DNA from 2 places in the Escherichia albertii genome. Region 2 is predicted to be linked to the other one. Evidence: predicted binding sites of a transcription regulator. Region 2 holds the regulator's gene; the other holds the start of a gene.
The links. Region 2 encodes PhoB, which activates phosphate uptake and scavenging genes when phosphate is short. Its sites were predicted from a motif close to CTGTCATAAAACTGNCNNAT; they were not measured.
Positions count from the first base shown of each region.

Region 1 (6,003 bases), 1.2 Mb from region 2:
CGCAACGTTTAAGCGAAGTTGAAGGCGTGAATAACCGCCTGCAGCTCTCTCGTCTGGAGCGCGTTTACCAGTCTGAGCAGGCTGAAAAACTGCTACTGGCTGGTGTTATGCTGCGCGATCCGGCGCGTTTTGATCTGCGTGGTTCGCTTACTCACGGGCGTGATGTTGAAATTGATACTAACGTTATCATCGAAGGCAATGTCACTCTCGGCAATCGTGTGAAAATCGGCACCGGTTGCGTGATTAAAAACAGCGTGATTGGCGATGATTGCGAAATTAGCCCATATACCGTCGTGGAAGATGCGAATCTGGCGGCGGCCTGTACTATTGGCCCGTTTGCCCGTCTGCGTCCTGGCGCTGAGTTACTGGAGGGCGCACACGTCGGTAACTTCGTTGAGATGAAAAAAGCGCGTTTGGGTAAAGGCTCTAAAGCCGGTCATCTGACTTACCTGGGCGATGCTGAAATTGGTGATAACGTTAACATTGGCGCGGGTACCATTACCTGCAACTACGACGGCGCGAACAAATTTAAGACCATTATCGGCGACGATGTGTTTGTCGGTTCTGATACACAACTGGTTGCTCCGGTAACGGTGGGTAAAGGCGCAACGATTGCCGCTGGCACCACCGTCACGCGCAATGTCGGTGAAAATGCCCTGGCAATCAGCCGTGTGCCGCAGGCACAAAAAGAAGGCTGGCGTCGTCCGGTTAAGAAAAAGTAATTGAGATCGGGTAATCCGATCTTTTCGGGATGAGGAGATAACATAATCTCCCACCTACAGGCAGTAACGATAAAAATAACCCCACTCTCTACAAGGCTCGGGGCGCCCGAAAAAACGGGCATACAGGTTGACCGACAACGATATCAATCGGAATCAAAAAATATGTGTGGAATTGTTGGCGCGATAGCGCAACGTGATGTAGCTGAAATCCTTCTTGAAGGTTTACGTCGTCTGGAATACCGCGGTTATGATTCCGCTGGTCTGGCAGTGGTTGATGCAGAAGGTCATATGACTCGTTTGCGTCGCCTCGGTAAAGTACAGATGCTGGCCCAGGCCGCGGAAGAACATCCTTTGCATGGCGGCACCGGTATTGCTCACACTCGCTGGGCGACCCACGGCGAACCTTCAGAAGCGAATGCGCATCCGCATGTTTCTGAACACATTGTGGTGGTGCATAACGGCATCATCGAAAACCATGAACCACTGCGTGAAGAGTTAAAAGCGCGTGGTTATACCTTCGTTTCTGAAACCGACACCGAAGTAATTGCACACCTGGTGAACTGGGAACTGAAACAGGGCGGCACTCTACGTGAAGCTGTTCTGCGTGCCATCCCGCAACTGCGTGGCGCGTACGGTACGGTAATCATGGACTCCCGCCACCCGGATACCCTGCTGGCGGCACGTTCTGGTAGCCCGCTGGTGATTGGTCTCGGTATGGGCGAAAACTTTATCGCTTCTGACCAGCTGGCGCTGTTGCCAGTGACCCGTCGCTTTATCTTCCTTGAAGAGGGCGATATTGCGGAAATTACTCGTCGTTCGGTAAACATCTTCGATAAATCTGGCGCGGAAGTGAAACGTCAGGATGTCGAATCTAATCTGCAATATGACGCAGGTGATAAAGGTATCTATCGCCACTATATGCAGAAAGAGATCTATGAACAGCCGAACGCGATCAAAAACACCCTTACCGGGCGTATCAATCACGGTCAGGTGGATTTTAGCGAGCTGGGCCCGAAAGCAGACGAGTTGTTGTCGAAGGTTGAGCATATTCAGATCCTCGCCTGCGGTACTTCGTACAACTCCGGTATGGTGTCCCGCTACTGGTTTGAATCGCTGGCGGGCATTCCATGCGATGTTGAAATCGCTTCTGAATTCCGCTATCGCAAATCCGCTGTACGCCGCAATAGCCTGATGATCACTCTGTCACAGTCTGGCGAAACGGCGGATACCCTGGCAGGTCTGCGTCTGTCGAAAGAACTGGGATATCTGGGCTCGCTGGCTATCTGTAACGTGCCTGGTTCCTCTCTGGTACGTGAATCCGATCTGGCGCTGATGACCAATGCTGGCACGGAAATCGGTGTGGCATCGACCAAAGCGTTCACTACCCAGCTCACCGTACTGTTGATGCTGGTGGCGAAACTGTCTCGTCTGAAAGGCCTCGATGCTTCTATTGAGCACGATATTGTTCACGGTCTGCAGGCGCTGCCAAACCGTATTGAGCAGATGCTGTCTCAGGACAAACGTATCGAAGCCCTGGCGGAAGATTTCTCTGACAAACATCACGCGCTGTTCCTGGGCCGTGGCGATCAGTACCCCATCGCGCTGGAAGGCGCATTGAAGCTGAAAGAGATCTCTTACATTCATGCTGAAGCCTACGCTGCGGGTGAACTGAAACACGGTCCGCTGGCGTTGATTGACGCCGATATGCCGGTTATCGTTGTTGCACCGAATAACGAACTGTTGGAAAAACTGAAATCCAACATTGAAGAAGTTCGTGCGCGTGGCGGTCAGTTGTATGTCTTCGCCGATCAGGACGCTGGTTTTGTCAGCAGCGATAACATGCACATCATCGAGATGCCGCATGTGGAAGAGGTGATTGCACCGATCTTCTACACCGTTCCGCTGCAGCTACTGGCTTACCACGTCGCGCTGATTAAAGGCACCGACGTTGATCAGCCGCGTAACCTGGCGAAATCGGTTACGGTTGAGTAATTAACAGATGCCCTGCGTAAGCGGGGCATGTGACTGCTGACAAACGCAAAACTGTCTGATGTGCTACGCTTATCAGGCCTACGAGGTTACTGCAATATATTGAATTTGTACGATTTTGTAGGCCGGATAAGGCGTTCACGCCGCATCCGGCATGAACAACGCGCGCTTTGTCAACAATCTGATGCCCTGCTTTCGCAGGGCATTTTTCTATCCCCTCTCTCATCTTCAGCTATTTTTAAACTGTCACAGAAAGAAAATTTTTCTGCCAGGCTATTGTTACTTTCACTTCTAACTTATTGATTTTTCACAAGGTGAAAAGAGTTTTCTTTCGTGTCATAAAACTGTCATAAACCTTACATATAACTGTCACCTGTTTGTCCTATTTTGCTTCTCGTAGCCAACAAACAATGCTTTATGAATCCTCCCAGGAGACATTATGAAAGTTATGCGTACCACCGTCGCAACTGTTGTCGCCGCGACCTTATCGATGAGCGCTTTCTCTGTTTTTGCAGAAGCGAGCCTGACAGGCGCAGGTGCAACATTCCCTGCGCCGGTGTATGCCAAATGGGCTGACACTTACCAGAAAGAAACCGGTAATAAAGTTAACTACCAGGGTATCGGTTCTTCCGGTGGCGTAAAACAGATTATCGCTAACACCGTAGATTTTGGTGCGTCTGATGCGCCACTGTCTGACGAAAAACTGGCCCAGGAAGGTCTGTTCCAGTTCCCGACCGTGATTGGCGGCGTGGTGCTGGCGGTTAATCTGCCGGGTCTGAAATCTGGTGAACTGGTGCTGGATGGTAAAACCCTCGGCGATATCTATCTGGGTAAAATCAAAAAGTGGGATGATGAAGCTATCGTCAAATTGAACCCGGGTCTGAAACTGCCTTCACAGAACATTGCTGTGGTGCGCCGCGCTGATGGCTCCGGTACATCCTTCGTCTTCACCAGCTATCTGGCAAAAGTGAACGAAGAGTGGAAAAACAAAGTCGGTTCTGGCTCTACCGTAAACTGGCCGACGGGACTGGGTGGTAAAGGTAACGATGGTATCGCTGCGTTTGTTCAGCGTCTGCCTGGGGCGATTGGTTACGTTGAATATGCTTACGCCAAGCAGAACAATCTCGCCTACACCAAACTGATCTCCGCTGATGGTAAACCTGTCGCCCCGACTGAAGAAAACTTCGCGAATGCGGCAAAAGGCGCAGACTGGAGCAAAACATTTGCTCAGGATCTGACTAACCAGAAAGGCGAAGATGCGTGGCCTATCACCTCTACCACGTTCATTCTGGTCCACAAAGATCAGAAGAAACCAGAGCAGGGCGTAGAAGTGCTGAAGTTCTTCGACTGGGCGTACAAAACCGGGGCTAAACAGGCGAACGACCTGGATTATGCCAGCCTGCCGGAGAGCGTCGTTGAACAGGTTCGCGCTGCGTGGAAGACCAATATTAAAGACAGTAGCGGTAAGCCGCTGTACTAATAAAACACCTGGCCGGATAAGGCGTTAACGCCGCATCCGGCATTACAAAATGACTTTGTAAACGCGTTTAACTGAAGAGTAACTTATGGCTGCAACCAAGCCTGCTTTTAACCCACCGGGTAAAAAGGGCGACATAATTTTCAGCGTGCTGGTAAAACTGGCGGCGCTGATTGTGCTATTGATGTTGGGTGGCATTATTGTCTCTCTGATCATCTCCTCCTGGCCGAGCATTCAGAAATTTGGTCTGGCTTTCCTGTGGACCAAAGAGTGGGATGCGCCGAACGATATTTACGGGGCGCTGGTGCCAATCTACGGTACGCTGGTGACCTCGTTTATTGCGCTGTTGATTGCCGTTCCGGTGAGTTTCGGCATCGCCCTGTTCCTGACTGAGCTTGCGCCAGGCTGGTTGAAGCGCCCGCTGGGTATCGCCATTGAACTGCTGGCAGCCATTCCAAGTATCGTGTACGGCATGTGGGGCCTGTTTATCTTTGCGCCGCTGTTCGCCGTTTACTTCCAGGAGCCGGTCGGCAATATCATGTCGAATATCCCGATTGTCGGCGCGCTGTTCTCCGGCCCGGCCTTTGGCATCGGTATCCTTGCGGCAGGCGTGATCCTCGCCATCATGATCATTCCGTACATTGCGGCGGTAATGCGCGATGTATTCGAACAAACCCCGGTGATGATGAAAGAGTCGGCCTACGGTATTGGCTGCACCACCTGGGAAGTTATCTGGCGTATCGTTCTTCCGTTCACCAAAAATGGCGTTATCGGCGGCATTATGCTGGGTCTGGGGCGCGCGCTCGGTGAAACCATGGCGGTGACCTTTATCATCGGTAACACCTACCAGCTCGACAGCGCCTCGCTGTACATGCCGGGCAACAGTATCACCTCTGCGCTGGCGAACGAATTTGCCGAGGCAGAATCTGGTCTGCACGTGGCTGCTCTGATGGAACTGGGTCTGATCCTGTTTGTGATTACCTTCATCGTCCTCGCCGCATCGAAGTTGATGATTATGCGCCTGGCTAAGAATGAGGGGGCACGCTAATGGCTATGGTTGAAATGCAAACCACTGCGGCGCTGGCGGAATCCCGCCGCAAAATGCAAGCGCGTCGCCGCCTCAAAAACCGTATTGCGTTGACGCTCTCAATGGCGACGATGGCCTTCGGCCTGTTCTGGCTGATCTGGATTTTAATGTCCACCATCACCCGCGGTATTGACGGTATGTCGCTGGCGCTATTCACCGAAATGACACCACCGCCCAATACAGAAGGCGGTGGTCTGGCGAACGCCCTGGCGGGTAGCGGTCTGTTAATTTTGTGGGCCACCGTATTCGGTACGCCGCTGGGCATTATGGCGGGGATTTATCTGGCGGAATATGGCCGTAAATCCTGGCTGGCAGAAGTGATTCGCTTCATTAACGACATTTTGCTCTCCGCGCCGTCGATTGTGGTTGGTCTGTTTGTCTACACCATCGTGGTGGCGCAGATGGAGCACTTCTCCGGTTGGGCGGGCGTGATTGCGCTGGCGCTGTTGCAGGTGCCGATTGTTATCCGCACCACCGAGAACATGCTGAAACTGGTGCCGGACAGCCTGCGTGAAGCGGCTTATGCGCTGGGCACGCCGAAATGGAAGATGATCTCCGCGATTACGCTGAAAGCGTCGGTGTCCGGGATTATGACTGGTATCCTGCTGGCGATTGCCCGTATTGCTGGTGAAACCGCGCCACTGCTGTTTACCGCGCTTTCCAACCAGTTCTGGAGCACGGACATGATGCAGCCGATCGCCAACCTGCCGGTGACGATCTTTAAGTTT
Region 1 is NZ_CP117568.1:2,942,506-2,948,508, reverse strand. Features, by position in the region: gene glmU (bifunctional UDP-N-acetylglucosamine diphosphorylase/glucosamine-1-phosphate N-acetyltransferase GlmU) at 1-722, shown strand, start outside; gene glmS (glutamine--fructose-6-phosphate transaminase (isomerizing)) at 885-2,714, shown strand; gene pstS (phosphate ABC transporter substrate-binding protein PstS) at 3,151-4,191, shown strand; gene pstC (phosphate ABC transporter permease PstC) at 4,277-5,236, shown strand; gene pstA (phosphate ABC transporter permease PstA) at 5,236-6,003, shown strand, end outside.
Region 1: pstS (phosphate ABC transporter substrate-binding protein PstS) is a predicted target of PhoB. The motif match lies at 3,045-3,064, and genes of this name have one in related genera.

Region 2 (6,003 bases):
TGATACTGAGTAATTTGCTGATTATGTGCGGCAATTTGCGCCTGCAATTCATGGCGCTGACTGAGCAATCGTAACTGTTGTTCGTGCTCATCTTGTGCATCAAGCCACGGTTGAATATCGTCCTGCGGCTGCAACGTGATATTCAGGCTGTCTGTGACGGCTTGCCACTGTTGAGTAAGCGCTTGCTCATCTTGCCGGATGCTTTGCGCTTCGTTCTCATCGCGCTGAAGCTGCTTTGTTAATGCATCCAGTTGCCCACGCAGCGCCGCGCCTTCTTCGCCGAGCTTTTTCACTTCCTTTTCCAGCGTCAGTAAGCGGGCCTGATTAACCCCCAGTTCCAGCGCCTGATAGGCCTCGACCGCCGGGTGGCTGGTGGAACCGCAAAGCGGACATGGCTGACCCGCCTGTAACTGCGCGCGCTGGGCCTCCAGCGTTTTAATGCGTGCTTCCTGCTCGCAAATGGTTTTGACATCGGCAAGCTGCTGCGTCTTTTCTTTATAACGTTGGCGCATTTCTGTCAGCGCAGCGTTACGTTGCGTTTGTTCCAGCGTAACGCTCTGAATAGCGGCTTGCAGCTGCGCCAGCCGTTTTTGCTGAGGGACTATCTGCCCGTGCAGCGCAACCAGGCGCTGACGCAGTGGGCGTTGCTCAGCATGTTGCGCCTGGGCGGTAGCAGCTTCATCAGCGGTTAAAGTCAACGAGATCGCCGGAAGCGCATTAAGTTTTTGCCCGGCATGGTTTAACTGCTGTTGCCATTGCCGCAGATGTGCGCGATCGCTGGCCTGTTGGGAGAATTGCGCACGCCATCCGGTCAATTCGTTGTTCCACAGGCGAAAGCGGTCATTTTCCTGTAACCACGCATTCAGCGTTTGTTGACGGTGTTGTATTTCTGCTGACAAACGTGTTGCGTGGTGACGAATGCTTGCGCGAAGCGCTATTGTGCTTTGTAAGCGAGTGTTCACTTCCTCAATCTGCTGACGAGTATGCATCAGAGCAGCAGAGTGTTCTGCGATGCGTTCCCAGTGTGGACGGAGATTTCGCGCTGGCAGTGCCAGACGGAGTGCCGCCAGTTGGGGTTGCGCTTTTTCTTCCTCTGCCAGTGCCTGTTGCAGCGTTTGTTGACGACGGCGCGTTTCCTTCTGTAATTCATCCAGACGCGTTAACCAGTTTAGTGATTGTTGTTCTTGCTGTTGCGCGACAAGTAACTGTTTTTCTTCGTCAGTAAGTGCCTGCAAACTTTCTGTCAGCGATTGCACTTGTTCTGGTGCGAGCAACGCGACGCCGTTGGCCTGCGCTTGCAGTTTCTCCAGCTCAGTACGGGCCAATTTGTGCTGTTCAAAGACCATCGCCGAGATTTGCCCGTAGATTTCGGTGCCGGTTAACTCCTCGAGCAATTCCGCGCGCTCTTTCGGTTTGGCATTGAGGAAGGCTGCAAATTGGCCCTGCGAAAGCAGCATCGAACGGGTGAAACGTCCGTAATCCAGTCCGGTTAATGTCGCCGTTAATTCCAGCTTATCTTTTACTTTATCGGCAAGGATTTTACCGTCTGCACAGCGCGCCAGCTCTACGCGCGGCACCTGCAAATTACCGTCCGGCTGGTTGCGCGCCCGATTCTGGCTCCAGAATGCGCGGTACGCTTTGCCTTTGACTTCAAATTCAACTTCCGCCAGACATTCGGCGGTATCGCGGGTCATCAGATCATTTTGCGATTGTGAAATGGTTGAGAGGCGCGGAGTCTCGTGATACAGCGCCAGACAAATGGCATCCAGCAGCGTGGTTTTCCCCGCGCCGGTAGGGCCGGTAATCGCAAATAGTCCGTTACTGGCGAACGGCTCGCGGGTGAAATCAATCTTCCATTCGCCTTTTAATGAGTTGAGGTTTTTCAGGCGCAGGCTGAGAATTTTCATGCTTCATGTTCTCCGGCGAGGGTCTGCAATGTTGTGGCGAAAAGATGTTGCAGACGTTGATGCTGCGTTTCATCAAGTTCCTCCAGCGCCAGACGGCGATTAAAAACGTCCTCGACGCTAAGTTCGCTGAGAGTTTCACGCTGTTGGCTGGCCAATACACGCTCGCGCTGTTCGCGGCTCCGGCGTACCAGCAGGACTTCCACAGGCAGTGATTCAGTTAATGTCTGAATTTTGCGCTGAATATCATGCAGATACTCATCAGTAGTGATTTCAATATCCAGCCAGATGGGCGGGTTCTGCGGCGCATCTCGCCATTGTTCCAGTTGCGTGGTAATCGCCGCCAGGTCTCCTTTCAGTACCGCCATCGGTTGTGTTACCGGTACACTCAGATTTTCCACGCTCTCTAATTTGCCGTTTGAAAATGTCACCAGATGGACATATTTATTTTTGCCGCATTCATCAAAACTCAGAGGAATGGGGGAGCCGCAATAGCGAACATGCTCCATGCCGCCAATAATCTGCGCGCGGTGAATATGCCCGAGCGCGATGTAGTCGGCTGGCGGAAAGTTTTGTGCCGGGAAGGCATCCAGCGTACCTATATAGATGTCGCGCACGGCGTCGCTTTTGCTGGCGCCAACGGTCGTTAAATGCCCCGTGGCGATGATGGGCAGAGGCTGATCGCCGCGCAGCTTGCAGGCATCGGCATAGTGTTGTTGGTAATAGTCAGTGATCGCTGTCAGCAAATGCTGCTGTTTTTCAATACCGTTAAGCCCCGCCTGGCTGGTAATAATGTCACGCGGGCGTAAAAAAGGAATGGGGCATAGCACCGCGCCAGGCGTCCCGTCGCGACGTGGCAAGATTTGTGGGGCATGTCCGGCGCTGGCGACCACGGTAGTATTGAGGAACGCCATGATATCGCGCGATTCATTCAGCGTGGCTACCGAGTCATGGTTTCCTGCCAGTACCACCAGATGACAGCCGGTTTGCTGTAAATTGACAACAAAGCGGTTATATAACGTACGGGCGTAACTGGGCGGTGAGCCGGTATCGAAAACATCACCGGCAACAATAATCGCATCTACCTGATGGGTTTGCGCGGTCTCCAGCAGCCAGTCAAGAAAGGCCTGATGTTCAGCTTCGCGGCTTTTGCTGTAGAAGTTCTGGCCGAGATGCCAGTCTGATGTGTGAAGAATGCGCATAACAATTTCCTGGCGAAAAAGCATGAGCGCGATTATACCCAAACAGGTGTGTGATTTACTTTTTTCTGCGCCCGGAAATCAATAACCTGAGGACGAGTGCGACGTTCTTTTCATAAATCTGTCATAAATCTGACGCATAATGGCGTCGCATTAATGATCGCAATCTATCTCTTACAACAGGGCAAATCATGGCGAGACGTATTCTGGTCGTAGAAGATGAAGCTCCAATTCGCGAAATGGTCTGCTTCGTACTCGAGCAAAATGGCTTTCAGCCAGTCGAAGCGGAAGATTATGACAGTGCTGTGAACCAACTGAATGAACCCTGGCCGGATTTAATTCTCCTCGACTGGATGTTACCCGGCGGTTCCGGTATCCAGTTCATCAAACATCTTAAGCGTGAGTCAATGACCCGGGATATCCCGGTGGTGATGTTGACCGCCAGAGGGGAAGAAGAAGATCGCGTGCGTGGACTTGAAACCGGCGCGGATGACTATATCACCAAGCCGTTTTCGCCGAAGGAGCTGGTGGCGCGAATTAAAGCGGTGATGCGCCGTATTTCCCCTATGGCGGTAGAAGAGGTGATTGAGATGCAGGGGCTAAGTCTCGATCCGACTTCTCACCGGGTGATGGCGGGCGAAGAGCCGCTGGAGATGGGGCCGACAGAATTTAAACTACTGCACTTTTTTATGACCCATCCCGAACGCGTGTACAGTCGCGAACAACTGTTAAATCATGTCTGGGGAACCAACGTATATGTGGAGGACCGCACGGTCGATGTCCACATTCGTCGCCTGCGTAAAGCACTGGAGCCTGGCGGGCATGACCGCATGGTGCAGACCGTGCGCGGTACCGGATATCGTTTTTCAACCCGCTTTTAACGCCTTGCTCATCGGACGCAGAGCAGGGCTTATGATTTCTTAACTGGAGTATCTTACGTGCTGGAACGGCTGTCGTGGAAAAGGCTGGTGCTGGAGCTGCTACTTTGCTGCCTCCCGGCCTTCATCCTGGGTGCTTTTTTTGGTTACCTGCCCTGGTTTTTGTTGGCATCGGTAACGGGACTGCTTATCTGGCATTTCTGGAATTTATTGCGTCTTTCATGGTGGCTGTGGGTTGACCGCAGTATGACGCCGCCACCGGGGCGTGGTAGCTGGGAACCGCTGCTGTACGGCTTACACCAGATGCAACTGCGTAATAAAAAACGTCGCCGCGAGCTGGGCAATCTTATTAAACGTTTTCGTAGCGGCGCGGAGTCGCTGCCCGATGCGGTGGTGCTGACTACGGAAGAGGGCGGCATTTTCTGGTGCAACGGTCTGGCGCAACAAATTCTTGGCCTGCGCTGGCCGGAAGATAATGGGCAGAACATCCTTAACCTGCTGCGTTACCCGGAGTTTACGCAATATCTGAAAACTCGCGATTTTTCTCGCCCGCTTAATCTGGTACTCAACACCGGGCGGCATCTGGAAATTCGCGTCATGCCTTATACCCATAAACAGTTGCTGATGGTGGCGCGCGATGTCACGCAAATGCATCAACTGGAAGGGGCGCGGCGCAACTTTTTTGCCAACGTAAGCCATGAGTTGCGTACACCGTTGACGGTATTACAGGGCTACCTGGAGATGATGCATGAGCAGCCGCTGGAAGGCGCAGTTCGAGAAAAAGCGTTGCACACCATGCGTGAACAGACCCAGCGGATGGAGGGGCTGGTAAAGCAGTTGCTGACACTGTCAAAAATTGAAGCTGCACCAACGCAGTTGCTGAATGAGAAGGTTGATGTGCCGATGATGCTGCGCGTTGTTGAGCGTGAAGCTCAGACTCTGAGCCAGCACAAACAGACATTTACTTTTGAAATTGATAACAACCTCAAAGTGTCTGGCAATGAAGATCAGCTACGTAGTGCGATTTCCAACCTGGTTTATAACGCGGTGAATCATACGCCGGAAGGTACACATATTACCGTGCGCTGGCAGCGAGTACCGCACGGTGCCGAGTTTAGCGTTGAAGATAACGGGCCAGGCATTGCACCGGAGCATATTCCGCGACTGACGGAGCGTTTTTATCGTGTTGATAAAGCGCGTTCCCGACAAACAGGTGGCAGCGGATTAGGGTTAGCCATCGTTAAACATGCGGTGAATCATCACGAAAGTCGCCTGAATATTGAGAGTACATTGGGTAAAGGCACGCGTTTCAGCTTTGTTTTGCCGGAACGTTTAATTGCCAAAAACAGTGATTAATCCACCTTTGTCATTTTTTGTTTCCACAAGCCAGCCGACGCTGGCTTTTTTTGTTTGCAGTCAAAAAACGAACGCTAAATTTCACAACGAATGGTGATTTTTTGTTCGCATGATTAGCCATATCTTTTTCACTGAAATAGTGTTTTATACTGATTGATGATTTCTTATCGATATATACCTCTGGTTTTTAGATCCCTCCTTGCTTTAAAACGTTATAAGCGTTTAAATTGCGCATCAGATGCTGTCATACTGACTGCATTAAAGCGGTAAATCGAAAAACTATTCTTCGCCGCATTTGGTCGGGAGTTTTTCCCGCTAAAATTGTTTAAAAATACCGCTGTATCATCCCCAGGGATTGGCACAAAAATTTAACGTTACAACACCACATCCACAGGCAGTATGATTTATGACCCATCAGTTAAGATCGCGCGATATCATCGCTCTGGGCTTTATGACATTTGCGTTGTTCGTCGGCGCAGGTAACATTATTTTCCCTCCCATGGTCGGCTTGCAGGCGGGCGAACACGTCTGGACTGCAGCGTTCGGCTTCCTCATTACTGCCGTTGGTCTGCCGGTATTAACGGTGGTGGCGCTGGCGAAAGTTGGCGGCGGCGTTGACAGCCTGAGCACGCCAATTGGTAAAGTTGCCGGTGTACTGCTGGCAAC
Region 2 is NZ_CP117568.1:4,121,246-4,127,248, forward strand. Features, by position in the region: gene sbcC (exonuclease subunit SbcC) at 1-1,907, opposite strand, end outside; gene sbcD (exonuclease subunit SbcD) at 1,904-3,106, opposite strand; gene phoB (phosphate response regulator transcription factor PhoB) at 3,295-3,984, shown strand; gene phoR (phosphate regulon sensor histidine kinase PhoR) at 4,042-5,337, shown strand; gene brnQ (branched-chain amino acid transporter carrier protein BrnQ) at 5,744-6,003, shown strand, end outside.